One region of the Sinorhizobium sp. KGO-5 genome, then DNA from elsewhere that is predicted to be linked to it. Evidence: riboswitches for the same ligand, from Rfam matches in the RefSeq annotation. Region 1 holds a riboswitch; the other holds the start of a gene.
The links. A riboswitch is a leader RNA that binds a small molecule or an ion and turns the genes downstream of it on or off. The one in region 1 is predicted to bind S-adenosylmethionine.

Region 1 (15,116 bases):
CAGGCCCTCCGACCACAGCTTCTTCAGTTTCTCGACCCGCTCGTCAGTCCAGTTCATCTCTGCACTCCCCGTTCTCGGCGTTGGGATGGCGGAATCCGTCACCGCTCTCCGGGAAAAACCCGAAGATTCAACGCGATAATACTTTTGGTGACTAGGTCCGCCGCATGCGTCTAGTAATTGAATGTTAACCTACCGGCAGGGTGACTCCGTGGCAAGAGTCGCCGGAATCGCGCCGAATCGATTTCGCGGTTTTCCCCAACTTGCTGTTGGAGCGTTGCATTTTTGCAAGTCCCAGAGTGCGATTTTTTCGCGCTTCGGAATCGGCATCCGCAAAGCGCCTGCAAACCTTGGTTTTGTTGACATCGCGGTGCGAAATGGGAATAGTGCCTGTCGCCGCCGCAAGGCGGCATTTTTGATTTTTATCGGGCCGAATGGTCCGTGCCGCCGCCGGAATGAAGGAGAGCTCGACATGGCCGCAACCACGCCGCTTTACGACACCTATCTGCGCGCGCCGTTGCGTTTCGAGCGAGGTGAAGGCGTTTGGCTGATCGCCGAAGACGGCACGCGCTATCTCGATTTCGCTGCCGGTGTCGCGGTGAACTCGCTCGGCCATGCCCATCCTCATCTCGTCGAGGCGCTGAAGGCGCAGGCCGACAAGGTCTGGCATCTGTCCAATCTCTACGAGATTTCGGGGCAGGAAAGCCTTGCCCGGAGGCTGACCCAGGTGACCTTCGCCGATCGGGTGTTCTTCACCAATTCCGGTGCGGAAGCGCTCGAATGTGCGATCAAGACGGCGCGGCGCTATCACTTCGCCAAGGGGCACGTCGAGAAGTTCCACGTCATCACCTTCGAAGGTGCTTTCCACGGCCGCACGCTCGCAACGATCGCCGCCGGCGGACAGCAGAAATACATCGAGGGCTTCGGGCCGAAGGCGCCGGGCTTCTATCAGGTCCCCTTCGGCGATATCGCGGCGGTCAAGAACGCGATCAATGAAGAAACCGCGGCGATCCTCGTCGAGCCGATCCAGGGCGAGGGCGGCATTCGGCCGGCATCGAAGGAATTCATGCAGGGGCTGCGCGAACTTTGCGACGAGTTCGGCCTGCTTCTGATCCTCGACGAGGTCCAGTCCGGTGTCGGCCGGACCGGCAAGCTCTTCGCCCATGAATGGGCTGGCATCAAACCGGATATCATGGCCGTAGCCAAGGGCATCGGCGGCGGCTTCCCGCTCGGCGCGTGCCTTGCGACGGAAGCGGCGGCCGCCGGCATGGTGGCGGGCACGCACGGGTCGACCTATGGCGGCAACCCGCTCGCAATGGCGGTCGGAAATGCCGTGCTCGACGTCGTTCTCGCCGAAGGCTTCCTCGATCAGGTGCGCGAGGTTGCTCTCGTCTTCCGTCAGGGGCTCGCTTCGCTGAAGGATCGTTTTCCGGACGTGATCGAGGAAATCCGCGGCGACGGGCTGATGCTCGGCATCAAGGCCAAGGTGCCCTCCGCGGACCTTTTGAAGGCGATCCGCGCCGAGAAGCTGCTCGTCGTCCCGGCCGGCGAAAATGTGCTGCGCCTCTTGCCGCCGCTGATCACCACCCCCGCGGAGGCGCGCGAAGGACTGGCACGGCTCGAACGCGCCGCGGAGGCGGTGAGTGGCAAGAGCGGCAACGCCGCGGCTTGAATGCCCCGACGTTTCGGATCGATCCGGCCCGGGCGGGGCCGACAAACGGATTCTACGACAGGAAACAAGGCAGTATGACCAGACACTTCCTCGATCTCTCGGCCATGACGGCCACCGACCTCAGGACCATCATCGACGATGCCCGCGTCCGCAAGTCGGCGACCAAGGCAGGCACTGCCGAAAAGCCGCTTGCCGGCAAGATGCTCGCGATGATCTTCGAGAAGCCGTCCACCCGCACGCGTGTTTCCTTCGATGTCGGCATGCGCCAGCTCGGCGGCGAGACGCTGTTTCTATCGGGTACGGAAATGCAGCTCGGCCGGGCGGAGACGATCGGCGATACGGCGAAGGTCCTGTCGCGCTATGTCGACGCGATCATGATCCGCACGACCGATCACCGCCGGCTTCTGGAAATGGCGGAGCATGCGACCGTGCCGGTCATCAACGGGCTCACCGACGATACGCACCCGTGCCAGATCATGGCCGATATCATGACTTTCGAGGAGCACCGGGGACCGGTCAAGGGCAAGACGATCGCCTGGACCGGCGACGGCAACAACGTGCTTCACTCGCTGATCGAAGGCTCGGCGCGCTTCGGCTACCGCATGAACATGGCCGTGCCGCTCGGCTCCGAACCGCATGACAAGTTCCTGAACTGGGCGCGCAACAACGGGGCCGAGATCCTCCTCAGCCACGAGGCGGAGCAGGCGGTTGCCGGCGCACACTGCGTCGTCACCGACACCTGGATCTCGATGAACCAGGAACATCGCGCCCGCGGTCACAACGTCTTCCAGCCCTACCAGGTCAACGGCGCACTGATGAAACATGCAGCGCCGGACGCGCTGTTCATGCATTGCCTGCCGGCGCACCGCGGCGAGGAAGTGACCGATGAGGTCATCGACGGCCCGCAGTCGGTGGTCTTCGACGAAGCCGAGAACCGGCTGCACGCACAGAAATCGATCCTCGCCTGGTGCATGGGCGCGGTGTGACGGCTGAAGGCGTTCTCTTGAAATCTGGACGGTGCAACACGATTTAGAGCGGTGAGCGGGGCCTTCCGATCATCAAATCGGCCAGTCGCCCCACGCCGGCTATCCTGCGCTTGGCGCCCTGCGGGGTTCTTTAAGGCAGAGCAAATGCCGGCGGAGAAATTCGTCCATGACGGGATCAAATGGAATGGCGGGCGGTTGTACCGGTGCGCGCCGGTGCACTCGATGCAAGCCGTGTCGGAAATCAAAAGAAACGAGCGGTTTCCATCCGCATCCCGCATGCAGTTTTTGGAATGGGTCATGGCCACATCCCGGATTGAATCGATCCGCGTGACCATGGTCGAGGCAAGGAGCAAGCGATGACAGAAACAGCGCCGGGACTTGGCGAGTTCGATTTTGCCGGTGACGATCACGTCGTGCCCTTTCAGGTCGAGGGACTCGACGTGCGCGGCCGCGCCGTCCAGCTTGGTCCGATGCTCGATGCCATTCTCGAGCGGCACGGTTACCCGCTTCCTGTCGCGCGGCTTGTCGCCGAAACAGTGGTGTTGACGGTCCTGCTCGGCACGTCTCTGAAATTCGAAGGCAAGCTGATCGTTCAGACACAGGGCGATGGACCGGTCGATCTTGTGGTTGCGGACTTCTCGACGCCGGACCGCGTCCGCGCCTATGCGCGCTATGATGAGGAGGCGCTTGCCGACGCCGAAAAGAGCGGGCGCGTCCAGCCTCATGAATTGTTGGGCAACGGCGTCCTCGCCTTCACGATCGACCAGGGTGCGCACACGCAGCGCTACCAAGGCATCGTCGCGCTTGACGGGGCGACGCTCGAGGACATCGCCGGTGCCTATTTCCGCCAGTCGGAGCAGATACCGACCAGGGTGCGCCTCGCCGTTGCCGAGCTTCTCGACAAGGACGAGAACGGCAAGCCGCGGCACCGCTGGCGCGCCGGCGGCATGGTCGCGCAGTTCCTGCCCGACGCGCCGGATAGGATGCGCCAGGCGGATCTGCCGGGCGGCGACGGTGACGAAGGCCACGAGGATTTCTTCGACGAGGACGACCTCTGGGCGGAAGCCAAGGTGATGGTCGAGACGATCGACACCGATGAACTCACCGATCCGACGGTCGGTACCGAGCGATTGCTGTACCGTCTGTTCCATGAGCGCGGCGTGCGCGTCTATGAGCCGCAGGCGGTCTACGATCGCTGCAGCTGCTCGCGCGAGAAGATCAAGGACGTTCTGGTGGGGCTCGGCAACGAGGATATCGAAGCCAGCGTCGAGGACGGCCTGGTCAAGGTGACCTGCGAGTTCTGCTCGACGACCTACCGCTTCGAGGCGAGCGAAGTCCGCCCGCAATAGGGCAGCCGCGTTGAATTGCGCGCTGGATCAATTAAGCGTGCGGACGAGGCCCGGTGAATCGAGCGAGAAGGCGGGAATGGCGACATCGAAAGTCTCCCCGCCTTCCGCCTCCATGCTGTAATGGCCGAACATCACGCCGGAGGGCGTATCCAGCGGGCAGCCGGAGGAGTATTCGTAGGTATCGCCGGGGTTGAGCAGCGGCTGCTCGCCGATCACGCCGGGGCCGCTCACCTCGTCCACCTGACCGTTCTCGTCGGTGATGTGCCAGTAGCGGGTCATCAGCCGGACCGCGCGCCCGGAATGGTTCGCTATGATGATGCGATAGCCCCAGACATAGCGGCTGTCGTCGGGATCCGACTGTTCTTCCAGGTAGTACGGCTCGACCGTCACTTCGATGTCGCGTGTCAGCGCGCGGTACATGTGCAACACCCTGTTTCAAATCCGTACGCGTATTCTACAGCAATATGGTTTCGTCAAGAATAACGGCGAGATTGTGCGAGTGGTATCAAATTTCCCAGGAGGCAGCGGCAATGCTTGACGGCGTGCTTCGCAGGCGGCTCGATCCGGTTCTGGACAGGTTCGGCGCCGCACTGGCCGGCCGCGGGGTCAGCGCCGATGCCGTCACCATCCTCGGCCTTTGCCTTGGCCTTGCGGCAGCCCTGCTCATCGGTCTCGGCGCTTACCTGCCCGCCGCCGCTCTGATCCTTGTGAGCCGGCTCTGCGACGGCCTCGACGGAGCCGTCGCCCGCGCGAGCCGGAAAACGGATTTCGGCGGCTTTCTCGACATCGTTCTCGATTTCACCTTTTACGGGGCCGTCCCACTCGGTTTCATCATCGCAGATCCGGCTGCAAACGGTCTCGCCGGCGGATTTCTGCTCTTCGCCTTCTATGTCAACGGCGCGAGCTTCCTCGCCTATGCCGTGATGGCCGAGAAGCGCGGCCTGACGACCGAGGTGCGTGGTGCGAAGTCGCTCTACTTCACGACGGGGCTCGCAGAGGCGACGGAGACGATCGTCCTTTTTCTGCTGTCGTGCCTGTTGCCCGGGTGGTTCCCCTTGTTCGCAACCGTCTTCGCGCTCGTCTGCCTCTATACCGCGCTGTCGCGGATCGTTCTCGCAAGACTGACGTTTCGGCAAGACTGACGACAAAGCCCGCTGACGCGGGCTTCGTCATGGTGTCGGTCAGGCGTTTACGCCCTTCAGCGCCCTTGCGAAATCCTCGATGAGGTCTTCGCTGTCCTCGATCCCGGCCGAGAAGCGCACCGTTCCGGCGGAAATGCCGAGTTCGGCGCGGGCTTCGTCGGTGAGGTTCTTGTGGGTGGTCGTCGCCGGATGGGTGATCAGGCTCTTGGAATCGCCGAGATTGTTGGAGATCCGGATGATTTCAAGCGCGTTCTGCAGGGCGAAAGCTGCTTCCTTGCCACCCTTGAGCTCGAAGGCGACCAGCGTCGAGCCGCCGCTCATCTGCTTCGCAATGATGTCGGCCTGCGGGTGATCCTTGCGGCCCGGATAGATGACGCGGGCGACCTGCGGCTGCTCCGCGAGGAAATCGGCGATGCGGCGGGCGCTTTCGGTCTGCTGCTTGACGCGGAGCGGCAGAGTCTCGATCCCCTTCAGCAGCGTCCAGGCGTTGAAGGGCGACATGGCCGGGCCGGTGTGACGGAAATAGTCGTGCAGGTTCTCGTCGATCCACTGCTTGTCGGAGAGCACCACGCCGCCGAGGCAGCGCCCCTGGCCGTCGATGTGTTTCGTCGCGGAATAGACGACGACATGGGCGCCAAGCTCCAGCGGTTTCTGGAACAGCGGGGTCGCGAAGACGTTGTCGACCACCACCTTGGCGCCGATCTGATCGGCGAGCTTGGCGACGCCGGCGATGTCGATCACTTCGAGCGTCGGGTTGGTCGGGCTTTCGAGAAAGAAGACCTTGGTGTTCGGACGCACCGCGTCTTCCCAGTTCTTGAGATCGCGACCGTCGACCAGGGTGCACTCGACGCCGTATTTCGGCGCCAGCGTTTCCACGACCCAGCGGCAGGAACCGAAGAGCGCCCGGGCCGCGACGATGTGGTCGCCCGCCTTCACCTGGCACAGGATTGCCGCGGAAACCGCCGCCATGCCGGAGGCGGTGGCGCGCGCTTCTTCCGCCCCTTCGAGCATGCACATGCGCTTCTCGAACATGTCGTTGGTCGGACTGCCGTAGCGCGCATAGATGAAGCCGTCGGTCTCGCCCTTGAACCGGGCCTCCGCCGCTTCGGAGCTGTCGTAGACGAAGCCTTGCGTCAGAAAGATCGCTTCGGATGTCTCGCCGTACTGGGAGCGGAGCGTTCCGCCGTGGACGAGTTGGGTTGCCGGCCGCCAATTCTTGCTCATGAGAACGTCACTTTCAAAAACAAAAAAACCGGCCGCGAAACGACCGGTTTGACACCCGGCCTTTTTAGCTACTTGTTTAACGTGGCTGCAAGCCGACCGGCCAAATCACCACGGGATAAAGCTCCAATACTGCCTGGCCGCGCTTGCGTCAATTCCCGGAGTTTGGTTTTGTCTGGCAACTGTAAATGAGGATCGGAATGGGGCGCGACACAGGGATTTTGGCCGACCGCGCAATTGCTGCGCTGTATGCCTCGGGACGACTGAAGAGCGAGAAGGCGCTGGATGATGACCAGATCCAGCCGGCCAGCCTCGATCTTCGCCTTGGATCCAAGGCGTTCCGCGTCCGGGCGAGCTTCATGCCCGGCCCTTCTCATCTGGTCGCCGACAAGCTCGACCGGCTCAAGCTGCATGTCGTCGATCTGAGCGAAGGCGCGGTGCTTGAGACCGGCTGCGTCTACATCGTGCCGCTGATGGAAAGCCTGTCGTTGCCGGCAGACATGTCGGCCTCCGCCAATCCGAAGAGCTCGACCGGCCGCCTGGATATCTTCACACGCGTGATTACCGACAGGGCGCAGGAGTTCGACAAGATCCCGGCGGGCTATAGCGGACCGCTCTATCTCGAAATCAGCCCGCGAACCTTTCCGATCGTCGTCAGGCGCGGTTCGCGGCTTTCGCAGATACGCTTCCGCATAGGCCACTCGGTTCTTTCCGAGCAGGAACTGCTGGCTCTGCACGAAAGCGACGTGCTCGTCGCCAGTGACCGGCCGAACGTTTCCGGCGGCGGCATTGCCCTTTCCATCGATCTCAAGGGCACCGGACCGGACGGCCTGATCGGCTACCGCGGCAAGCATCATACATCGGTGGTCGATGTCGACAAGAAAGCCCAGCATGCCGTTTTCGACTTCTGGGAGCCGCTCTACAGCCGCGGCCGCGACGATCTCGTGCTCGACCCGGACGAGTTCTACATCCTCGTGTCCCGCGAAGCCGTCCATGTGCCGCCGCGCTATGCCGCCGAAATGACACCCTTCGACCCGCTCGTGGGCGAGTTCCGCGTCCATTATGCCGGCTTTTTCGATCCCGGCTTCGGCCATGCGTCGGCCGGCGGCAGCGGCAGCCGGGCGGTGCTCGAGGTGCGCAGCCACGAGGTACCGTTCATTCTGGAGCACGGGCAGATCGTCGGCCGTCTCGTCTACGAGCACATGCTGGAACGTCCGGAGGGACTTTACGGCCTCGATCTCGGCTCCAATTATCAGGCGCAGGGGCTCAAGCTCTCCAAGCATTTTCGCGCCGAGTGAGCATTGTGCTTGACAGATCGCGGCTGTTGAGGAAATTTCCGGTTCTGTCGCGGGTGTAGTTCAGTGGTAGAACGCCAGCTTCCCAAGCTTGATGTCGTCGGTTCGATCCCGATCACCCGCTCCAATTCCTCCTTTCATAGAGGCGCCATAGCGCTGCGGATTCTCTGGGTATTGATACTGTCGGCCGTTTTCGCCCCGGGTTTGGCTTTGGCACAGCCGAAGGAACTGCCCCGGCTGTTCGATGCCCGCGAACGGATTGCCAAGCCGGACCTCAGCGGCCTTGCCAGGCTTCGTTTCCTGACCACCGTCGACTTCCCGCCCTTCAACTTCATCGACCAGTCGGGCAAGCTGTCGGGCTTCCATGTCGACCTCGCCCGCGAGATATGCCGTGAGCTGGAGATCGAAGCCAAGTGCCAGATCCAGGCAGTGACCTATCCGGAGCTCATGCCGGCCCTCGAACAGGGGCAAGGGGAAGCGATTGCCGCCGGCATTGCCGTGACTTCGGAGCTGAGGCAGAGTTTCGCCTTTTCCCGCGCCTTCATGCAACTTCCCGCCCGCTTCGTCGTCAACACCAAGGCCGCCGGCGCGATCACCGGTCCTGCCGATCTCGCCGGAAAGCCCGTCGGCGTCGTCTCCGACACCACCCATGAGGCAATGCTCAAGGCATTCTTCCCGAAGCTCGAAGCCAAGGGCTTTCCGGACCGGGACGCACTGCTCTCCGCGCTTCGCGGAGGCACCGTCGCGGCCGCGTTCTCCGACGGCATGCAATTGTCCTTCTGGGTCTCCGGCAACCTCGCCGGGGGATGCTGCGCCATGCTGGAGGGCTCCTATTTTTCCCAACGCTTCCTGGGCGAGGGACTGACGATCATGAACCGCAAGGCCGAGCCGGCGCTGACCCAGGCGATCGACCACGCTTTGCTGGCACTCTCACGCAGCGGCAGGCTTGAGGAGATCTATCTTCGCTATTTCCCGAACGGGATTTATTGAGGCGGCTCCACTCGCGGCTATGCCCTAGCGACGCCGGAACGGGAGTATCAGCGACCACAGGAGCTTCACGGGTGCAACGCGCCCGTAGGCCTTCAGCCCGGTCTCGATCGCATCGTCTCCGCGCGATGGATGGGCGACGTAGGTCGAGAACAACCGATCCCAGACCGAAAGATTGAAGCCGTAGTTTGAATCGGTCTCCCGCTTTTCCACGGAATGGTGGATGCGGTGCATGTCGGGCGTGACGATGACCTGGCGCAACAGCCTGTCGGCGCCTTTCGGCAGCCGCAAATTGGCGTGATTGAACATCGCCCCGGCATTGAGCACGATTTCGAACAGGAGAACGGCGAGTGCGGGCGCGCCGAGCAGGATGATAACCGCGCTCTTCCAGATCATCGACAGCAGAATTTCGAGGGGATGAAAGCGAAGGGCCGTGGTGACGTCGACACCGGGATCGGCATGGTGGACGCGGTGGATGCGCCACAGGACAGGGATCTTGTGAAACACGACGTGCTCAAACCAGATGGCGAAGTCCAGCGTGATGAAGGCGATCAGGCCGGCAAGCGGCGGCGTCACGCCAAGAGCCGGGAGCACGCCGTAGCCGCGCCCCTGAGCCCAGATGGCAACGCCGGTAGCGGCAGCGGGAAAGGCGACGCGAAGCAGGAGGGAGGATAGGACGAGAATAGACAGGTTGGTGACCCAGCGGCGTGCCTTCAGTGCCCGCATCAGCTCCGGCCTCTCCAGCCGCGGATGAATAAGCTCGAGCACTGTCAGCGCGGCGAAGGCGGCGGCAAAGGCCGCGAGCCGCCAGACCGGTTCGGCCAGACCGAAATAGAGCATGCATCGATCCCTGTTGCATCGACCCCGGCCCGTTCCGTGCCGGAAACGGGCAAGGACCTTTTTTCAGAAGCCTACTTGCGGAAGCGCGCGATGGCTCCGCGCTCGATTGCTGCGCAGGCGAGCTTGTCGAGGCCCAAACGGTCCCGCAGCAGCTGCAACAACCGGATTTCCTCGTTGCGGATACGCTGATCGGCGGCAGCGATCTCGACCGCAAGGGCATAGGCCGTTTCATAGAGCCGCTGCGGCAACGCCTCCCGAACCATTTCGAGCGCCACGTCCAGGCCCTCGGGGGCGGCAAGCTGGGCGGCGCATTCGCGGCCGATATGGATCAGGTGATCTTCGTCGAAACCGTCGAAGGCCGGGAGGAACCGCACGAGCACGCCGATGCGCGCGATCTCGTCGTCGGTCATGTTCCGGTCGACGGCGGACATCATGACCATGACGTGGACAAGGGCTTCGTGCTGGCTGAGACTTGCGGACATCCTGCCTCTCGATCCTTTCATCATTCACATTGGGGCCGCGATACACGACGGGTGCATAGCGGGTTGGGCGGACCTGCAGTGGTGGGTGACAGTTAAGGACTTGCTCCAAGCCTTACAAGTCCGGCGCGGCGTCTTCCGGGGCGATGCTCGCAGCCGGATCGTCGAGCGCGAGAGGCGCTCGGGCAAGATCGCGCGGGTCGTCCCCGAAGAAACCGAGCCTGGCGCCCCGGGCGGCCTCGGCCTTCGCCTCGAGCGCCGTGCCCGGCAGCGGCGTCGCCCAGCCGTTGCCGACGAGCCATTCGGCCACGTCCTGGCCGCCGACGCTGCACCGCGCGTTCAAGGTCTCCGAGGAGCTATCCGTCGCTTCGCAGACGAGTGCGCGGCCCCGCAAAAAGTTGCGGAACGCCGTACGCGCGACCATGCCGCAAGGCCAGCTCCTGCCATTCGCTTCGCAGACCTTCTCGGGCGTTTCGGGTTCGATATCCTTGAGCTGCAGAGTCGTCTCGCCGGACCGGACAAGCCCCGCGGCAAGCGCAACCGGGCGCGGGAAGACGGCGGAAGCGGGCTTTTGCTTTTCCTCAGGCTTTGAAAGTGGCGGTCTCGGTGCGATCCGTTCCAGCGGTTTGGCAATTCCGTCTTCCGGCTGGGCGAAGAGACCCGGCTCGACCGGCCTGGCCGCCACGCGCGATCCCTTGCCTGGGGCGGCATCCGGTTCGGGGGGAGTGGGAGCGGCTTCGGTCTCGGCGGGAGGCTCCACCGAAATCGGCTCGTCGACCGCTGCTTCCGGCGTTTCGAGCACGAACTCAGGCGTTGCGACGCTGTCGCGGTTGCGGATGATCGCGGCCCCGGCCATCAGAATGCCGGCATAAAGGGCGAGGGCGGCAAGCCCGCCGGCGATGGTGAAGAGCCTCGGCCGCATCGAAGAATCCTATTGGCTGGCCCAGATGATCCGGGCAATCCATTCTAAGTCGTTCATCTCGAAATTGCGGTTGGGATGGTCGGGGTTGAGCGAGACGAGTTCGATGCCGCGGGGCGTCTGCCGGGCCAGCACCTTCGCCATCACCTCGCCCCCGCGCGTCTTGACCACGACGCGGTCGTTGCGGCGCACCTGCGCGCTCGGGTCGACGATCAGGACATCGCCGTCGCGGTAAAGCGGCAGCATGCTGTCGCCCTGAACCTCCAGAGCGTAGGCACCGCCCTGCCGCCGCTCGGGCGTGGGGAATTCTATCGTGTCCCAGCCCTGGCCGACCGGAAAGCCGCCGTCGTCGAAAAAACCGCCGGCGCCGGCCTGCGCGAAACCGATCAGCGGAATGCCCGGCGCTGCCGATGCTTCCTCCCTTTCGCGGCCGACGGCATTGGGCTCCATCAGCGCCAGGAACTGATCGACGCTCGCCCCCGTGGCATGCAATATCTTCGCGATCGACTCGGTGGAGGGCCATCGGTCGCGCCCGTCGGTGGACTGGCGCTTCGACTTGTTGAACGAGGTGGGGTCCAGGCCGGCCCGCCGTGCAAGGCCCGACGGCGAAAGCCGGTGGCGCTCTGCCAAGGCGTCGATCGCGCGCCAGATGCTGTCATGTGAGAGCATGTCGACCCATCTTCGGAAGGAGAGACGATGCGGGCGGCACAGCAAGCCGTTCCGCGGTCTGCGAATACATTAGCCAAGCGCCCCGCGACCGTAAAGCACAGCGAGGAAAATAGTCCTTCCTATCCGATCAAAGGACGGCATACAGCAGATGCAGCGGACTTCGGGGGTGAACTCTTCAGCAGCTGTGCTAAATAAAACAGCTTCACTCCGGGCCAAGAGGCGTGCTTGCTTGCAAACCTGAGATCGGAACGGCATCTCGTTGCCGCTTTTCTCGCTGCTCTTGCCGGCGTCGCGGTCGAGCATCATCTGCTCGAGGCCGGTCGCGCCGCATCGCTCATGGGTGCGGCCCTGATGGTGGCGGCGATCGTGCTTGCTTCCATGCGGGTCGCCCATCATGCCGAGGTGCTTGCCGCCAAAGTGGGTGATCCCTACGGCACGATGATCCTGACGCTTTCGGCGGTCCTGGTCGAGGTCGTCATCCTCGCCATCATGATGACCGGCGAGACCTCGCCGACGCTGGTGCGCGATACGATCTATTCGGCAGTGATGCTCGATATCAACGGGATTCTCGGACTTGCGGCGCTGCTCGGCGGCCTCAAACACGGCGAGCAGCCCTATAACGACGATTCCGCGCGCACTTACAGCGTCATGATTCTCACGGCCATGGGCATTTCCATGCTCGTCCCCGAATTTGTGCCGCAGTCGAAATGGCATTACTATTCCGCCTTCACCATCGGCGCGATGATCGTGCTCTATACGTTGTTCCTGCGCATGCAGGTTGGCGTCCACAGCTACTTCTTCAGTTACAGCTATCCGCGCGCCAAAGCGGGAACCGCGGCAAGCCGGCTGGAGGACGAGCCGGTGCTGCCTTCCGTCGTCGTGCTAATCCTGGGCGTGGTGGTGATCGGCTTTCTCGCCGAAATCATGTCCGGGCTGCTGTCGGCCGGGATCAAGGGCACGGCGGCGCCGCCGGTCCTGGCCGCGATCGTCGTCGCGGCGATCTCCGCTTCGCCCGAAGTCCTGACGGCAATGCGCGCCGCGCTCGCCAACCGCATGCAGGCAGTGGTGAACATCGCGCTCGGCGCTTCGCTTTCGACCGTGATCCTGACCGTACCCGTCATGGAGGCGATTGCCCTTTATACGGGCCAGCCCTTCATCATGGCCATGTCGCCGGTGCAGACGGTGATGGTTGCGGTAACGCTCATCGCCGCCGCGATCAATCTCAATGACGGTCAGACCAATGCCATCGAAGGCATGACGCATTTCGTGCTGTTCGCCACCTTCATCATGCTGTCCGCCCTCGGGCTTTAGAGCACTTCCAGGAAAAGTGTGTAACGGTTTTCCGTCCGGAAGTGCGTTGGATCAAGAGCACTTCCAGGAAAAGTGTGTAACGGTTTTCCGTCCGGAAGTGCGTTGGATCAAGAGCACTTCCAGGAAAAGTGTGTAACGGTTTTCCGTCCGGAAGTGCGTTGGGTCAAAGATTAGTGCTCAGGCCGGCTGCTCTTCCATCGCCTTGCGCGCCACAACGCGGTCATAGGCGGCTTGAAGCGTTTGCCGCACGGAGGGTCCCTCCGGTCTGGCCTCGCCGAGGTGTTCGGCGCGCAATTCCCGCATGAAACGCTCCCAGAGCTCGGGGCCGCCCTCCTCCATCAGTTGGGCGCGGATGCTGAGTTCCTCGGTGACCGGCAGGTAGCGCCGGCCCCAGGCGCCGAGATGGGCCATGATCGGCACAAGCGCGATCGCCATTTCCGTCAGGCTGTAGATCGCCTTCTGCTTGTGGCTCGGATCGTCCGCTTTCGTCAGCATGCCGATCTCGACAAGCGTTTTCAGCCGGTCGGCGAGGATGTTGGTGGAAATCCCCTCCTGCGAGCGCAGGAGCTCGCGGAAGTGGCGTTTGCCGCCGAAAATCATGTCGCGAATGATCAGGAGGCTCCATTTGTCGCCGAATACTTCGAGCGAGAGATTGATCGGGCAACCCGAGCGATGGTCATCGGTCATTTTGGTCTCTGCAAAACGCAAGCGGAGCATCCGCTCTAAAACTGCTTGCATTATTGCACCAGTGAAGTTAGCCTGCAACCGCTTTCATTTCGCAACCAGTTTCCCAGCGAGGAGGAAAAGATCATGACCAAAGCTTCTGTCGCCCATGCGGATTTCACCATCGAACGCGTTTTCAATTCACCCCCGGAACAGGTCTTCGAGGCCTTCGCCGATCCTGCTGCGCACGACCGCTGGTTCGTCAAGGCCGACAACTGGCCGGTCGCCGAATATAGCCACGACTTCCGCATCGGCGGCCGGGAAAGCGGCCGGTTCAGCCAGGACGGGAAGGTTTTCTATTTCAATGAAACGATCTATCTCGACATCGTCGAGAACCGGCGGATCGTCTCGGCCTATACCATGGCGAAGGACGAGCAGCGGCTTTCCGCGTCGATCGCCACCGTCGACCTCATACCGGAAGGCACCGGCACACGCGTCGTCTTCACGGAGCAGGGGGCATTCCTGGATGGGCTCGACAAGGTGGAATATCGCCGCGAAGGCTGGGAGCAGCTGATCGGATTTCTGGCGGCCGAGCTCGGTGAGAAGGCTGAAGTGGCCTGAAGCCTTGAACACGTTTCTCTCCGGTCATTCGCGGTTAACGAGAATGACCGGAGAGACAATATTTGCGCCGTGCGGCTGGCCTGGCGGCTTATGCCGCCTTCTGCCCCGCGGCATAAGGATCGAAGCGCCCGTAGAAGGTCTCGCCCTTTTCGGCCATCTCCTTCAGAAGCGGCGTCGGCCGGAAGTGGTCGCCATGGTCGGCGGCGAGCTTTTCGCAGAGCTCGACGAAGGCTTTTGCGCCCATGCCGTCGATGTAGGAGATCGTGCCGCCGGTGTAGGGGGCAAAGCCGAAGCCGAGGATCGAGCCGACATCGGCTTCGCGCGGATCGGTGACGATGCCCTCCTCGATCGTGCGCGCGGCTTCGAGTGCGATCGTCACCAGCAGGCGCTGCTTGAGCACGCCGACCTCGATCTCGCCGGCATCCTTCTGCGGGTAGAGCTCCTTCAGACCCGGCCAGAGATATTTCCTGGCCGGCTTTGCCGGATACTCGTAGAAGCCCTTGCCGTTCTTGCGGCCGCGCCGGCCAAGCTCGTCCACCATCTTGTCGATCAGCGCCATGTGTCTGGGATCGACGGCCTTCTCGCCGAGATCGGCGACGGCCGCCTTCAGGATCTTCTGGCTGAGGTCGATCGCCACCTCGTCGTTGAGCGACAGCGGTCCGACCGGCATGCCGGCCATCTTGGCGGCGTTCTCGATCATCGCCGGCGGTACGCCCTCGATCAGCATGTCATAGGCTTCGTGGATATAGCGGAAGACGCAGCGATTGACATAAAAGCCGCGCGTGTCGTTGACGACGATCGGCGTCTTCCTGATCGCCGAGACATAGTCGAGCGCGGCCGCGAGTGCACGGTCTCCGGTCTCCTTGCCGAGGATCACCTCCGTCAGCATCATTTTCTCGACCGGCGAGAAGAAATGGATGCCGATGAACCGGTCCGGCCGTTTGGAATTCCTGGCGAGGCCGGTG
Region 2 (15,116 bases), on a different contig from region 1:
GCGTCCGCAGCCAATTCACGAGCCTTGGCGAGCGCGCGCTGATTGTCGGCCGGAACCGAAAGCACCGAGCGGCGCAGCCGCACGGGATGGTGGTCGATCGCTCTCATGCCGTTCCCTGTCATGCCGTTCGTTGTGCCTGCCTTTCAACCTTTGCGCAAGACGAGACGGGCGGCCCTCTTGCAAGCGGCGTGGCCAGCACCCACATGCCGAGCAGAAAGGTGACAATCATGCAAAGCATCCGCTCCGTTCTCTTCACGGCCGCCGCCATCACCATCACGCTCGTGGCCTTCGTGTTCACCGCCTCGCTCGCCCTGGCGCTCGCCGGGATCGCCGCCATTATTGCGGTCGGCAGCGCGATCGCCGCCAAGCTCAACGGACGGCCCGTGCATGTTCGAGCGGGGGCACGCGCCAATCCGGGAAGCACTCAGCGCGAGATGCGGGTGTGGAACGACGGGCGCGGGACGATCATCGATCTTTAGAATCGGATTGCCGGAAGCGGGAGAAGCGGTTTTCCGCCCGCATCCCGCTCCATGAAAGCAGATTCTCCTTCATTTCGGCGCAAAACTGATCTAAACGCTTCTCGAACATTTCCGCTGAAATCGAAGGCCAAGTCATGGACAAGTTCGTCAAGCTCACCGGCGTTGCCGCTCCCCTGCCCGTCGTCAACATCGACACGGACATGATCATTCCGAAGGATTACCTGAAGACGATCAAGCGCACCGGTCTCGGCACCGGGCTTTTCGCCGAGGCGCGCTACAACGAGGACGGCACCCCCAACCCGGACTTCGTCCTCAACAAGCCTGCCTATCAGAACGCCAAGATTCTCGTCGCCGGCGACAATTTCGGCTGCGGCTCCTCGCGCGAGCATGCACCTTGGGCGCTCCTCGATTTCGGCATCCGCTGCGTCATCTCGACCTCCTTCGCCGACATCTTCTACAACAACTGTTTCAAGAACGGCATCCTGCCCATCGTCGTCAGCCAGGAAGACCTCGACAAGCTGATGGATGACGCCAGCCGCGGCTCCAATGCCATTCTCACGGTCGATCTCGAAGCGCAGGAGATCACCGGTCCGGACGGCGGCTCGATCAAGTTCGAAGTCGATGCCTTCAAGCGCCACTGCCTGCTGAACGGCCTCGACGATATCGGCCTCACGCTCGAAAAAGGCCGCTCCATCGACAATTACGAGAAGGCGACCGCCGCTTCCCGCCCCTGGGCATGAGCTGTCGGATGACGCGCAAGCTCATCTCGTCCGGTTCGCCCTTCGAAAAGACGGCAGGCTATTCGCGTGCCGTCGCAAAGGGCGACTGGTGCTTCGTCTCCGGCACGACCGGCTACGACTACGCCACCATGACCATGCCGGAAACGGTGGAGGAACAGGCCCGCAACTGCCTGAAGACGATCGAAGGCGCCCTGAAGGAAGCCGGCTTCTCGCTGTCGGACGTCGTTCGCAACCACTACTACGTCACCGATGCCAGCTTTGCCGACCGCGTATTCCCGATCTTCGGCGAGACCTTCGGCGAGATCCGCCCGGCCGCGACGATGATCGTCTGCGACCTCATCCGCCCGGAAATGCTGATCGAGATCGAGGTTACGGCATTTCGGGGATAAGGCCGCCCCGACGCCGGCGAATCCTTTTTCATTGACCGCGCGGCCCTCCTCGCGCTATCTACGATCCGTGGTGATTTGGCCGGCCGGCTTGCAGCCACGTTAAAGAAGTCGCTAAAGGGCCGAGGGAACAATGGATTTCCGAGGACCGGTCGCGATCGTTTCGCCGCCGGTTTTTTTGTATTGATCGAGTGGACGCCCATGCCCATCAAGATACCCGATACGCTGCCCGCCTTCGAAACGCTCGTTCACGAGGGTGTGCGGCTGATGACCGAGACCGAGGCGATCCGCCAGGACATCCGGCCGCTGCAGATCGGGCTCTTGAACCTGATGCCCAACAAGATCAAGACCGAGATCCAGATGGCGCGGCTGATCGGCGCCACGCCGCTTCAGGTCGAATTGACGCTGGTCCGCGTCAACGGCCACCGGCCGAAGAACACGCCCGAAGAACATCTGCTCGCCTTTTACGAGACCTTCGAGGAAGTGGAGGCCCGTAAGTTCGACGGCTTCATCATCACCGGCGCGCCGATCGAGACGCTCGAATACGAGGAGGTCACCTACTGGAAGGAGCTGCAGCGCATCTTCGATTGGACGACGACCAACGTCCATTCGACGCTGAACGTCTGCTGGGGCGGGATGGCTGCGATCTACCATTTCCACGGTGTTCCGAAATATCCGCTGAAGGAAAAAGCCTTCGGCGTCTACCGCCACCAGAACCTGCAGCCCTCTTCGGTCTATCTGAACGGCTTTTCCGACGATTTCGCCGTGCCCGTTTCGCGCTGGACCGAGGTGCGCCGCGCCGATATCGACCGGGTGCCGGATCTCGAAATCCTGATGGAATCAAAGGAAGTGGGCGTCTGCCTCGTACACGAGAAGAAAGGCAACCGGCTCTACATGTTCAATCACGTCGAATATGATTCGACGTCCCTGTCGGAGGAATATTTCCGCGACGTCGATGCCGGCGTGCCGATCAAGCTGCCGCACGACTATTTCCCGCACAATGACTCCGCACTTCCGCCGCAGAACCGCTGGCGCAGCCATGCACATCTCTTCTTCGGCAACTGGATCAACGAGATTTACCAGACGACGCCCTACGAGCTGGCAAAGATCGGAACCGAAGCGCGTTGACGTAAAAAGTATGACTTTCCGGTTGCCGCCTCGGCGGAAATGCAGCAGGTTGACGCCGACTCGCGGAAATGGGGAGATGCATGGGAACAGACACGGAAATCTTCGGCCACCTGCCCTCCGGCGAGCCCGTACAGCGCGTGACGCTTAAGGGCGGCGGGTTGACGGCGTCGGTGATCACATGGGGCTCGGTCATCCAGGATCTTCGGCTCGAAGGCCATGCAGCCCCGCTCGTGCTCGGCTTCGAGGATTTCGAAAGCTATCCGGCCCATTCCTCCTATTTCGGCGCGACGCCCGGGCGCAACGCCAACCGCATCGGCGGTGGCCGCTTCGTGCTCGAAGGCAAGACCTATCAACTCGAGCTCAATGAGAAGGGCGCCACGCATCTCCACGGCGGCAGCGACAATATCGCCAAGCGCAACTGGTCGATCCTCAGGCGGGCCGAAGACAGCGTAACGCTCGAGATCACCGATCCGGACGGCCGCGCCGGCTACCCGGGCAATTGTACGATCACCTGCACCTACACGCTGAAACCGGGCGGCACGCTCAACGTCGTCTACGAAACTGAGACCGACGCACCGACCCTCGCCAATGTCTGTCAGCACAGCTATTTCAACCTCGACGGCGGCTCGGACGCATTCGACCACGACATCATGATTGCGGCAGACCACTACCTGCCCACCGATGAGCGGCAAATTCCGACGGGCGAGATCCGCCCCGTCGCCGGCACCGCCTTCGATCTTCGCGAAATGACCTCGCTGAGAAGGCAGCTGGACGGCGACGGAATCGCTTACGACCACAACTTCTGCCTCTCGCCGGAACGGATGCAGAAACGCTCCGTGGCGCTGGTACGCAGCATCAATTCCGGTGTGTCGCTGGAAGTGCTGACGACGGAGCCCGGCGTGCAGCTCTATACCGGAGAAAAGCTCGACGTTCCGGTTCCCGGCCTCGACGGCCGCCGTTACGGCCCCTTCGCCGGCCTCTGCCTGGAAACCCAGATCTGGCCCGATGCGGTGAACCACGAAGGTTTCCCGAAGGCGGTGCTGAGACCCGGCGAAACGCTCCGGCAGGAAACGGATTACGTTTTTACGAAAAGCTGAGGCAGCGCAGGCCGTTAGAGCACTTTCAGTTTCACCGTTTCATCGAACAGTGAAACGCTTCCTGTCGCTCCTATCCGACGCGATAACCGCCATCCACCGGCAGCGTGAGACCGGTAACGAATTCGGCTGCGGCGAGGAAAGAAGAGAGCCCCAGCGTTTCAGTGTCAGAATCGGACTTGACAACCCCCGGCGACGTTACGTTATTACATTCAAGAAAACGAAATGTAATAACGTATCCACAAAGCCGGAGCATTGCCTCCGGCCGTCCATGCGACAGTGAGGTTCTCGTCAATGCCCGATCAGCTTGTCCCCACCCCCGTCACCGTCCTCACCGGCTATCTCGGAGCAGGAAAGACCACGCTTCTCAACCGCATCCTCTCCGAGCCGCATGGCAAGAAGTTCGCGGTCATCGTCAACGAGTTCGGCGAGGTCGGCATCGATAACGATCTCATCGTCGATGCCGACGAGGAGGTGTTCGAAATGAACAATGGCTGCATCTGCTGCACGGTGCGCGGGGACCTGATCCGCATCATCGAGGCGCTGATGCGCAGGCGCGAGCGGTTCGACGGCATTCTGATAGAGACGACGGGCCTCGCCGACCCCGCGCCGGTCGCCCAGACTTTCTTCGTCGACGAGGATGTCCGCTCCAAGACACGGCTCGACTCCATCATTACCGTTGTCGATGCCAGGCACCTTCTCGGCGAGATCGACCGCGCACATGAAGCGCAGGAGCAATTGGCCTTCGCCGACACGATCATCCTCAACAAGACCGATCTCGTATCGCCCCAAGGGCTGCAGGCCGTGGAGGATCGCATCCGCCGCATCAACCCGACGGCCGGAATCCTGAGGACGCAGCGCTGCAATCTCGAGATCGCCAGCCTGCTCGATCGCAATGCCTTCGATCTCGACCGCATTCTCGAGGTCGAGCCCGACTTTCTCGAAGCGGACCACGGTCATGAGCATGACGACCATGTCACGAGTTTCTCTCTGATCGAACGCCGACCCGTCGACCCGGAAAAATTCTTCCGCTGGCTCCAGACGACCGCCCGGGCCTTCGGCACGGACATGCTGCGGATGAAGGGCATCATCGCCTTTGCCGGCGACACCGACCGCTATGTCGTCCAAGGCGTCCACATGCTGGTGGAAGGCGACCACCAGCGCCCCTGGAAGGAGGGCGAAGAGCGCGTCTCGCGCCTGGTCTTCATCGGCCGCAACCTTCCGAAGGACATCATCGCCGACGGCTTCATGGCATGCTGCGCGAGCTCGGCCGACGTCGGATAGGCGTCAGCTTAGCACGATGCCGCCGTCGACATTCAGCGTCTGGCCGGTCACGAAAGCCGCATCGTCCGAAGCAAAGAAGGCCACCGCACCGACAACATCCTCGGGATCGCCGATGCGACGCATGGCGGTTTTGTCCTGCCACGTCCTCCTGACCGCGGGATCGTCGAGATTGACCCGACCCATATCGGTGAGAATGATCCCGGGGCACACCCAGTTGGCGGTGATCCCGTCGGCACCCACTTCCTGTGCCAGCACACGCGTCACGGAAAAACGCCGCTTCGCTCCCGCTGTAGCAACGCGGCGCCAACGAAAATGCCCGAAGGGCTCATCAATCTGCTGAATTGTCCGAGGAATTTGGAGCGGGTGAGGCGATTCGAACGCCCGACCCCAACCTTGGCAAGGTTGTGCTCTACCCCTGAGCTACACCCGCTCATAAGACCCAGGCCCGGGGGTAGTCGATGGACCAGGGGTGTCGCCCGTCTTGCGGCGACGGGCGCTATATGGCCCAAGCCCTTTTCAAATGCAACAGGGAAATGACGCGAATGCCAAGAATTTTTTCGCGAGCGCGTTCGAAGACCGGGAACGCCGCGTTTCCGGCCGCGCTGCGCCGCGCATGAGATTGCGGAACCTCTCGCTCCTCTTTAAAGCAGGCCGAGAGAAAATGGCGACGGCAGGAAGGATGGAGCATGAGCAAGGCTGAGCCGAAGACTGCGGAAGACCTCTTCCGCTTTCTCGACGAACTCGGGATCGAACACAGGACGAAACGGCACGCGCCGGTCTTCACGGTCGCCGAATCGGTGGCGCTGCGCGATGAAATCCCCGGCGGACATACAAAAAACCTGTTCCTGAAGGACAAAAAGGACAATTATTTCCTTCTGACCGTCGAGGAACACGCGACGGTGGACCTGAAGACCGTTCATCAGATCATCGGCGCTGCAAGCAAGGTCTCCTTCGGCAAGCCGGAGAAGCTGATGGAGTATCTGGGCGTGATACCGGGCGCCGTCACCGCCTTCGGCGCGATCAACGACACCGAGGGCAAGGTGAAGATCATTCTCGACGAGACCCTGATGGCGTTCGAGACGGTCAACTGCCATCCGCTCTCCAACGACCAGACGACCTCGATCGCGTCGAAGGACATGCTGCGCTTCATGGAGGCAACCGGGCACGAGCCGCTTGTCTTGAAAGTGACGGCCTGACATACGATCTTTGGCGCGAATGCATGAAGCCGGACGCCCAAGTCCGCGAGGAGAGAAGAATGAGCGGTAGCGACAATCCCTATCAAGGTTCCTTCGGCACCCAGATGACGGGCTCGGCCTCTTTCGGCGGACAGCCGGCAAGCACTTCGAGCGCCCCGAACGGCCCGATCCCGGACGACCTGATCAGGGAGACGACAACCGCCGCCTTTACCCGGGACGTGCTCGAGGCATCGCGCCAGCAGCCGGTGCTCGTCGATTTCTGGGCGCCCTGGTGCGGGCCCTGCAAACAACTGACCCCCATCATCGAGAAGGTGGTGAGGGAGGCCGCCGGCCGGGTGAAGCTCGTCAAGATGAACATCGACGACCATCCATCGATCGCCGGCCAGCTCGGCATTCAGTCCATTCCCGCGGTGATCGCCTTCATCGACGGGCGCCCGGTCGATGGTTTCATGGGCGCCGTGCCCGAAAGCCAGATCAAAGAGTTCATCGATCGGATTGCCGGTCCGGCCGCAGACGACGGCAAGGCAGAGATCGAGAGCGTGCTTGCCGATGCCAAGGCGCTGATCGATGCAGGCGATGCGCAGAACGCCGCCGGACTCTATGGTGCCGTTCTCCAGGCCGACCCGGAAAACGCCGCGGCTGTCGCCGGCATGATCGAATGCATGATTGCGCTCGGGCAGGTCGCCGAGGCGCGCCAGGCGCTTTCGGGCCTGCCGGAAGCACTCGCCGCAGAAGCGGCCGTCGCCGCGGTCTCGAAAAAGCTCGACCAGATCGAGGAGGCCCGCAAGCTCGGCGACCCGGCCGCGCTGGAGCGCCAGCTCGCGCTCGATCCGGACGACCACGCGGCACGGCTCAAGCTCGCCAAGCTCCGCAATGTCGAGGGCGACCGCACCGCCGCCGCCGAACATCTTCTGACGATCATGAAGCGCGACCGCAGCTTCGAGGACGACGGCGCCCGGCGCGAACTGCTGTCGTTCTTCGAGGTATGGGGACCGAAGGATCCGGCAACGATCGCCGCGCGGCGCAAGCTGTCGTCGATTCTCTTTTCGTAAGCGGCCTCCGCGTCGAAATTTTCAGCTCCGCCCGATCGATTCCGGTGTATTTCTCCCTTGAGATTTCGAAGGGCCGCACCATTTTTTGGTCCTACGGCACCGCGCCTCGATGAGGCGCGGCCGCTATCTGCAGGGTCTGTCGGAATGCATGTCGGAAATGCGCGCTATCTCGGTCCGAAGGACTTACCGGAGATTCTTCCGGTGTTTCCCTTGACGGGCGCGCTGCTGCTTCCCGGCGCACAGCTTCCGCTCAACATCTTCGAGCCGCGCTATCTTGCCATGTTCGACGATGCGCTCGCCGGCAACCGGCTGATCGGCATCGTTCAGCCCTCCTTCGCGGAAGGCCGCAACGAGATCGACGCCTCGTCGGTGCCGGCGCTTTGCCAGGTGGGCTGCATCGGCCGGATCACCTCTTTCGCCGAGACCGGCGACGGCCGCTACATCACCTCTCTCACCGGTGTGTGCCGCTTCCGGCTTTTCGCAGAGGTGGCCGGCTGTCGCGGCTACCGCCGGTTCCGCATCGGCCCCTTCGGGAGCGATCTCGAAAATCCGGACGACGAGAGCCTCGTCGACCGGGAGGCGCTTCTCGCAGCCTTTCGGGCCTATCTCGACGCCAACAAGCTCGAAGCCGACTGGGAAAGCGTGGAACGCGCAAGCAACCGAACCCTCGTCAACTCCATGGCAATGATGTCGCCCTATGGACCGGCGGAAAAACAGGCATTGCTGGAGGCCCCCGACCTGAAGACGCGGGCCGAAACGCTGATCGCCATCACCGAGATCGTGCTCGCCCGCAATTTCGGCGACCTCGACAATATTCTGCAATGAAACGAGCGATGGACATCAACGCCAGCAAGGTCGATCCGAAACTCCTGGAACTGCTCGTCTGCCCTCTGACAAAGGGCCGCCTCAGCTACGATCCGGAAGCCAACGAACTGGTGTCCGAAAAGGCCCGCCTCGCCTATCCGATCCGCGACGGCGTGCCGATCATGCTGGTCTCCGAGGCGCGCAAGATCGAGGATTGAAGATCGATGTTTCGGCGGTCAGGCTGCCTGATCTGCCGTGTGGTTTGCCCCTCTCCGCGGGTTTGACGCGAAACTGGCCCTTCTCCCCATGCGGACCCCGGCGCAAACGGTGGCGTTCAAATCGGCTCGCCGGCGAGCAGCCGCGGATCGGCTCTGCCGGGAGTGCCCGCCGCTTGGCGGATGAAGAACTTCTTGAGCGACGGCAGGCGATCGACGAGGCCGAGGCCGAGATCGCGCACGACCCGCACGGGCATGATGTCGTTGGAGAAGAGCCGGTTGAGGACATCGGTCGTAACGCCCATCCGGAAGGTATCGAAGCGTCGCCACGTCTGGTAGCGCTCCAGAACCGCGAGCGAGCCGATATCGAGGCCCAGGCGGTCCGCCTCGACGATCGTTTCGGCGAGGGCCGCGACATCCTTGAAGCCGAGATTGAGCCCCTGGCCGGAAATCGGGTGGATGCCGTGCGCGGCATCCCCGGCGAGCGCGAAACGCGGCGCGACGAAGTCGCGGGCAAGCGTGAGGCCGAGCGGGAAGGCACGCCGGCCGCCGACCACCTTGAGACGGCCGAGCTTATGGCCGAAACGGCGCTCCAGTTCCTCCTCGAAGATGAAATCGTCCTCCTTCACCAGACGCTCGGCATCATAGGTGCTCTCGGTCCAGACGAGCGAGGAGCGGTTATTCTTGAGCGGCAGCGTCGCGAAGGGACCGGCGGGCAGGAAATGCTCCTCCGCCGTCCCGCCATGCGGGCGCTCGTGCTCGACCGTGGTGACGATGCCCGACTGGCCGTAATCGAACTCCACGACCTTGATGCCCGCCGCCTCGCGCAGCCTCGAACGAACGCCGTCGCAGGCGACCAGCAGCCGCGCCTCGATCGTCTCGCCGCCCGCCAGAGTGACGGCGACGGAATGATCTCCGCTCCGGAAACTCTCCACCACGGTCGACTGCCGGATCGGGGCGCCAAGTTCGTCGCAGGCGCGGCGCAGCGCACCGACGAGCGCCGTATTCGGCACCATATGAGCGAAGGGGCGGCCGCCGCCGCCATTGTCCTCGCCCTCGCCCCCGCCTTCGAATGTAAGGAATACCGGTCGGACCGGATCGGCCGTCTTCGAATCGGTGATCACCATCCTGCGGATCGGCTCGGCCTCGGGCGCGATCGCCTGCCAGACGCCCAGGACGTCGAGCATCCGCTCGGCAGCGGCGGCGACGGCCGATGCCCGTTCGTCCCTCTTCCACACGCCTTCCGGCGCGGCATCGACGACCATGACATCGAGATGGGGGGCCGCCTTTTTCAGCGATACGGCAAGCGAGAGGCCGACATAGCCGCCCCCGGCAATCAGAACGTCGATCATCCGTCTCGTCTCCCGTCGCACTTGAAGCATCATCTCGTGCCTATATAGATCAATGCCAACGCCGTTCCTACCATCGGAGACCGCCGAAAATGTCGCGCCCTACCGAGACCGCCACGCCCATGGATGCGCTCCTTGCAATACTCGACCTCGAGAAGCTCGAGGAAAACCTGTTCCGGGGCTTGAGCCCGCAGGTCGGCTGGCAGCGGGTCTTCGGCGGCCAGGTGATCGGCCAGGCGCTGGTCGCCGCCCAGCGCACGGTCGACGGGGGCCGCTACGTTCACTCGCTGCACGCCTATTTCATGCGTCCGGGCGACCCTTCCGTTCCGATCATCTACGAGGTCGACCGGATCCGCGACGGCTCGAGCTTCGCGACGCGGCGCGTGGTGGCGATCCAGCACGGCAAGGCCATCTTCGCCATGTCCGCCTCCTTCCAGTACGACGAGGATGGATTCGAGCACCAGTTCGACATGCCGGAAGTGCCGATGCCGGAGACGCTGCCGGGCGAGCAGGAACTCAAGGAGAAGTTTCTCGTCCACGCGCCGGAGGCGATCCGCCGCTATTGGGAGCGGCCGCGGCCGATCGAAATCCGGCCCGTCTCGCTCGAACACTATTTCTCGCGCGCAAAGGCGTCACCGAAGCAGGACGTATGGGTGAAAGCGGTCGGGACGGTGCCTGACGAGCGCCATCTCCAGGCCGCGGTCCTCGCCTATCTTTCCGACATGACGCTCCTCGACACGTCGCTTTACGCACACGGCACATCGGTCTTCGACCGCAGCCTCCAGGTCGCCAGCCTCGACCACGCCATGTGGTTCCACCGGCCCTCGAAAATGGACGATTGGCTGCTCTATACCCAGGACAGCCCCAGCGCGCATGGTGCCCGCGGAATGACCCGCGGCAGTCTTTTCGACCGCTCCGGCGTTCTGATCGCCTCTGTCGCGCAGGAAGGATTGATCCGCAAAAAGGCAATTGCGTAATTTTTTGCCATTTTTCGGATTCTGCTCATATTTTAATCATTCCGACTGGCCTATTTTCAGCGTTCCGCGGCAGCCCCCTCGCCGAACGTGTTTTTTCCATTAGATTTCAGTGGTTTGTTCTGCCTCATCGAATCTGGCACGCCCCTTGAATGTAGCTGTCCGGTTGCCAGCGCGTCAGGCGCTCAAGCAGCAAGGAGAGACGGCCTCCGCTGGAGGCAGACAAGGATGGGAACTCGATGAAAATTGTGATGGCCATTATCAAGCCGTTCAAGCTCGATGAGGTTCGCGAAGCCCTCACTGCCGTTGGCATCCAGGGTTTGACCGTGACCGAAGTGAAGGGCTACGGCCGCCAGAAGGGGCACACCGAGATTTACCGCGGCACCGAATATGCCGTGAGCTTTCTGCCTAAGCTGAAGGTCGAGATCGCGGTCGCGACGGAGATCGTCGACAAGGCCGTCGAAGCCATCGCTTCGGCCGCCAAGACCGGCCAGATCGGCGACGGCAAGATCTTCGTCTACTCGATTGACCATGCCGTGCGCATCCGCACCGGCGAGACCGACTCAGAAGCGTTGTAAACCACGCCGTTCAGGGAGCTATTTTCGATGTCGTCATTCACCCTTTCCAACTCTCTTCGACGCGTGGGAGCGACTGCTGCCGCGATGCTCGCGCCGGTCGTCGCGTTTGCCCAGGAAGCGGCGCCCGCCGCGGCCGCAACGCCGGTGCCGGACAAGGCCGATACCACCTTCATGTTCCTTTCGACCCTTCTCGTCCTGTTCATGCTGATTCCGGGCCTCGCCCTATTCTACGGCGGCCTCGTGCGCGCCAAGAACATGCTGTCGGTGCTGATGCAGTGCACGGTCATCGGCGCCGTCATGATGATCGTCTGGGTCGTCTACGGTTATTCCTTTGCCTTCGGCGGCTCGACGAGCGCCTATTTCGGCGGCTTCGCCAAGCTCTTCCTCGCGGGCGTGACCGTCGACAGCACCGCGGCGACCTTCTCCGACGGCGTCGTCATTCCGGAATATCTTTTCATGCTGTTCCAGATGACCTTCGCCGCGATCACCCCGGCGCTCATCGTCGGCGCCTTTGCCGAGCGCATCAAGTTCTCGGCCGCGATCCTCTTCGCCATCCTCTGGGCGACATTCGTCTATTTCCCGATTGCGCACATGGTCTGGGACGCCAACGGCCTGCTCTTCGGCATGGGCGCGCTCGATTTCGCCGGCGGCACCGTGGTCCACATCAATGCCGGCGTCGCCGGCCTCGTCGGTGCATTCATGGTCGGCAAGCGCACCGGCTACGGCCGGGACATGATGGCCCCGCATTCCATGACCCTGACGCTCGTCGGCGCTGCCATGCTGTGGTTCGGATGGTTCGGCTTCAACGCCGGCTCCAATCTCGAAGCCTCCGGCGGTGCGGTTCTCGCCACCGTCAACACCTTCCTCGCAACGGCTGCCGCAGTCCTTTCGTGGTCGCTCGTCGAGACGCTTACGCGCGGCAAGGCTTCGATGCTCGGTGCCGCATCGGGCATGATCGCCGGGCTCGTCGCCGTCACGCCGGCGGCCGGTATCGCCGGTCCGATGGGCGCGATCATCATGGGCCTGATCGTCTCGCCGCTCTGCTACTTCTTCGTCTCGGTGATCAAGAACAAGTTCCACTATGACGACACGGCAGACGTCTTCGGGGTGCACGGCGTCGGCGGCTTCTTCGGCGCGATCGCGACCGGCGTCTTCGCCTCCTCCTCGCTCGGCGGCATCGGCTATGCCGACGGCGTGACCATGGGAAGCCAGTTGATGACCCAGATCACGGCCGTCGCCATCACGATCGTCTGGTGCGGTATCGTATCCGCCATCCTCTACAAGGTGGTCGATGCGCTTGTCGGCCTTCGCGTATCGATGGAAGCGGAGCGGGAAGGGCTCGACCTCTCCTCGCATGGCGAAGCCGCCTATCACGCGAGCTGAGCAGCGTCGGCAAACGACGCCGCCAAAAGTCCCGTCGCGGTCCGCAGTCTGCGGATCGCCCTTGGCCCGGATCTCGCGATCCGGGCCTTTTTTCGCTGCATACGCGCCCCCAACGGCAATTTTGCCGGCACACGCGCATGGTTAATGTCACATTAACCCTACTTCGCTTAGGTTGATTCCATGGGCACGCAATGTGCCCGGAGCATCCCGCTTTTCGCCCTGATTGAGGGTGAGAAGGCTGCTCCTCACCAAAAGGGCTGGAATATTCATGGGCGGCCTTTTCGCGCGCTCTCGTTCCGGCGGATCGAAACGGGCAAAGCAGGCAACATGAGCAGAAGCAATACCGCAACGCTTGACAGCCGTTCCAACCGGTTCGTGCTGACCCACTTCGTCTGGCGGCAGATCGCCTCGCTGGCGGGGTTCGTTCTCGTCGGTGCGCTGGCGCTCGCCATTGCCGCCCTTTCGACATGGAACGTCGCGGATCCGAGCTTTTCCTATGCAACTTCGAACGAGCCGACCAACCTGCTCGGCTATGGCGGCGCCGTCTTCGCGGACATCTTCATGCAGTTCTTCGGCCTTGCGAGCGTCGTGGCGCTGCTGCCGGCCGTCGCCTGGGCTCTCGTTCTCATCCGCGGCACGCATTTCGACAGGGTGCTCAAGCGGCTCGGCCTGTGGTTCGCCGGCTCGGTGCTGGCGAGCGCGGCCTTGAGCTGCGTTCCGGCGCCGATCACCTGGCCGCTGCCGAATGGCCTCGGAGGCGTCTTCGGGGACATGATCCTGCGTTTTCCCGCGCTCTTCACCGGAACCTTCCCGACGGGCACCTTCGCGACCGTACTCGCCTGCCTCTTCACCGCACCGGCAGCCTGGTGCCTCGTCTACAGCGCCGGCCTCATCGGCGTCAGCGAGGATGAAGAAGCAGAACCGGCCCCGGAGCCTGCACCCAGCAAGGCGCGCACCATACGCGACGAACTCGAAGAGGAAGACGAAGAAGGCCCCCTTACGGTGCTGATGGGCTCGCTCGCCCATATGCGCTACACGGCGCAGGCCAGGCTTCGCCGTGCCTTCGGCATGGGAGCAAAGCCGGCGAAGCGGCAGTATGACGAGCCCTACGACTTCAACAACGACGAATTCGGCACATTGAACGAGCCGGTCCGGCCGAAGGCGCAGGCCGGTCGTATCGAGCCCTCGCTCGATCGCACCGAGCGCCGCATCGTCACCCCGCCGCCGATCACGGGCGACGAAGACGACCCGCCCTTCGATATCGACGAGCGACGGCCCGCCGGCATCCTGCCGGACGACGAAGACGACGTGGCCGCAGACTGGGCTCCGCGGCCTGCACCGCCGAAGCCGGCTGTGGCAATGGCGGGTTCGCGCGTCGCCCCGCCGCCGCCGCGGCCGAAAGCCGGGCAGCGCGTCGAGCGCGAGGCGCAGCGCTCGTTCGTCGATGAAGACGGCGATTTCACGCTTCCGCCGATCCATTTCCTCGCCGAGCCGAAGAATGTCGCGCGCGACGCCTCGCTTTCGGCCGATGCGCTCGAGCAGAACGCCCGCATGCTCGAAGGCGTCCTCGAGGATTTCGGCGTCAAGGGCGAGATCATCCATGTCCGTCCGGGCCCCGTCGTCACCCTCTATGAGCTGGAACCCGCGCCCGGGATCAAATCGTCGCGGGTCATCGGTCTCGCCGACGACATCGCCCGTTCCATGAGCGCGATCGCCGCACGCGTCGCAGTCGTACCCGGCCGCAACGCCATCGGCATCGAGCTGCCGAACCAGCGGCGCGAGATGGTCTATCTGCGCGAACTGATCGGCTCCCGCGACTTCGAGACGACCAAGACGAAGCTCGCCATGGCGCTCGGCAAGACGATCGGCGGCGAATCCGTCGTTGTCGATCTCGCCAAGATGCCGCATCTGCTCGTCGCCGGCACCACCGGCTCGGGCAAGTCGGTGGCGATCAACACCATGATCCTGTCGCTGCTCTACCGGCTGAGACCCGATCAGTGCCGCCTCATCATGATCGATCCGAAGATGCTCGAGCTCTCCGTCTATGACGGCATCCCGCACCTTCTCTCGCCGGTCGTGACGGACCCCAAGAAGGCGGTCGTGGCGCTGAAATGGACCGTGCGCGAGATGGAAGAGCGTTACAAGAAGATGTCGAAGATCGGCGTGCGCAACATCGACGGCTTCAACAGCCGCGTCGAGCAGGCACTGGCCAAGGGCGAGGCGATCACGCGCACCGTCCAGACCGGCTTCGACCGACAGACCGGCGAGGCCGTCTACGAGACGGAGGAATTCGATCTTTCGCCGATGCCCTATATCGTCGTCATCATCGACGAGATGGCCGACCTGATGATGGTCGCCGGCAAGGATATCGAAGGCGCCGTCCAGCGGCTTGCGCAGATGGCGCGTGCTGCCGGCATCCACGTCATCATGGCGACACAGCGCCCCTCGGTCGAC

Region 2: linked by a shared signal. The riboswitch ahead of metA (homoserine O-acetyltransferase MetA) and the one ahead of BHD07_RS04455 (O-succinylhomoserine sulfhydrylase) in region 1 are both predicted to bind S-adenosylmethionine.

The regions. Positions count from the first base shown of each region.
Region 1 is NZ_BDIZ01000001.1:941,092-956,207, forward strand. It holds gene BHD07_RS04420 (GcrA family cell cycle regulator) at 1-57, opposite strand, end outside; gene BHD07_RS04425 (aspartate aminotransferase family protein) at 470-1,669, shown strand; gene argF (ornithine carbamoyltransferase) at 1,744-2,655, shown strand; gene BHD07_RS04435 (hypothetical protein) at 2,800-3,015, shown strand; gene BHD07_RS04440 (Hsp33 family molecular chaperone) at 3,012-4,004, shown strand; gene apaG (Co2+/Mg2+ efflux protein ApaG) at 4,032-4,424, opposite strand; gene BHD07_RS04450 (CDP-alcohol phosphatidyltransferase family protein) at 4,535-5,146, shown strand; gene BHD07_RS04455 (O-succinylhomoserine sulfhydrylase) at 5,186-6,370, opposite strand; SAM riboswitch at 6,414-6,492, opposite strand; gene BHD07_RS04460 (2'-deoxycytidine 5'-triphosphate deaminase) at 6,568-7,665, shown strand; tRNA gene BHD07_RS04465 (tRNA-Gly) at 7,715-7,789, shown strand; gene BHD07_RS04470 (transporter substrate-binding domain-containing protein) at 7,867-8,652, shown strand; gene BHD07_RS04475 (sterol desaturase family protein) at 8,677-9,489, opposite strand; gene BHD07_RS04480 (tellurite resistance TerB family protein) at 9,561-9,971, opposite strand; gene BHD07_RS04485 (thermonuclease family protein) at 10,084-10,890, opposite strand; gene BHD07_RS04490 (S24 family peptidase) at 10,900-11,556, opposite strand; gene BHD07_RS04495 (calcium:proton antiporter) at 11,782-12,867, shown strand; gene BHD07_RS04500 (winged helix-turn-helix transcriptional regulator) at 13,045-13,554, opposite strand; gene BHD07_RS04505 (SRPBCC family protein) at 13,678-14,151, shown strand; gene BHD07_RS04510 (3-hydroxyacyl-CoA dehydrogenase NAD-binding domain-containing protein) at 14,240-15,116, opposite strand, start outside.
Region 2 is NZ_BDIZ01000008.1:187,557-202,672, reverse strand. It holds gene BHD07_RS26230 (HpcH/HpaI aldolase/citrate lyase family protein) at 1-107, opposite strand, end outside; gene BHD07_RS26225 (hypothetical protein) at 228-479, shown strand; gene leuD (3-isopropylmalate dehydratase small subunit) at 614-1,219, shown strand; gene BHD07_RS26215 (RidA family protein) at 1,228-1,608, shown strand; SAM riboswitch at 1,666-1,743, shown strand; gene metA (homoserine O-acetyltransferase MetA) at 1,807-2,733, shown strand; gene BHD07_RS26205 (aldose epimerase family protein) at 2,814-3,830, shown strand; gene BHD07_RS26200 (CobW family GTP-binding protein) at 4,122-5,111, shown strand; partial or broken gene BHD07_RS26195 (SDR family NAD(P)-dependent oxidoreductase) at 5,115-5,372, opposite strand; tRNA gene BHD07_RS26190 (tRNA-Gly) at 5,467-5,541, opposite strand; gene BHD07_RS26185 (prolyl-tRNA synthetase associated domain-containing protein) at 5,798-6,307, shown strand; gene trxA (thioredoxin) at 6,367-7,359, shown strand; gene BHD07_RS26175 (LON peptidase substrate-binding domain-containing protein) at 7,504-8,184, shown strand; gene BHD07_RS26170 (Trm112 family protein) at 8,193-8,381, shown strand; gene BHD07_RS26165 (ubiquinone biosynthesis hydroxylase) at 8,498-9,730, opposite strand; gene tesB (acyl-CoA thioesterase II) at 9,820-10,704, shown strand; gene BHD07_RS26155 (P-II family nitrogen regulator) at 10,941-11,279, shown strand; gene BHD07_RS26150 (ammonium transporter) at 11,307-12,662, shown strand; gene BHD07_RS26145 (FtsK/SpoIIIE family DNA translocase) at 12,990-15,116, shown strand, end outside.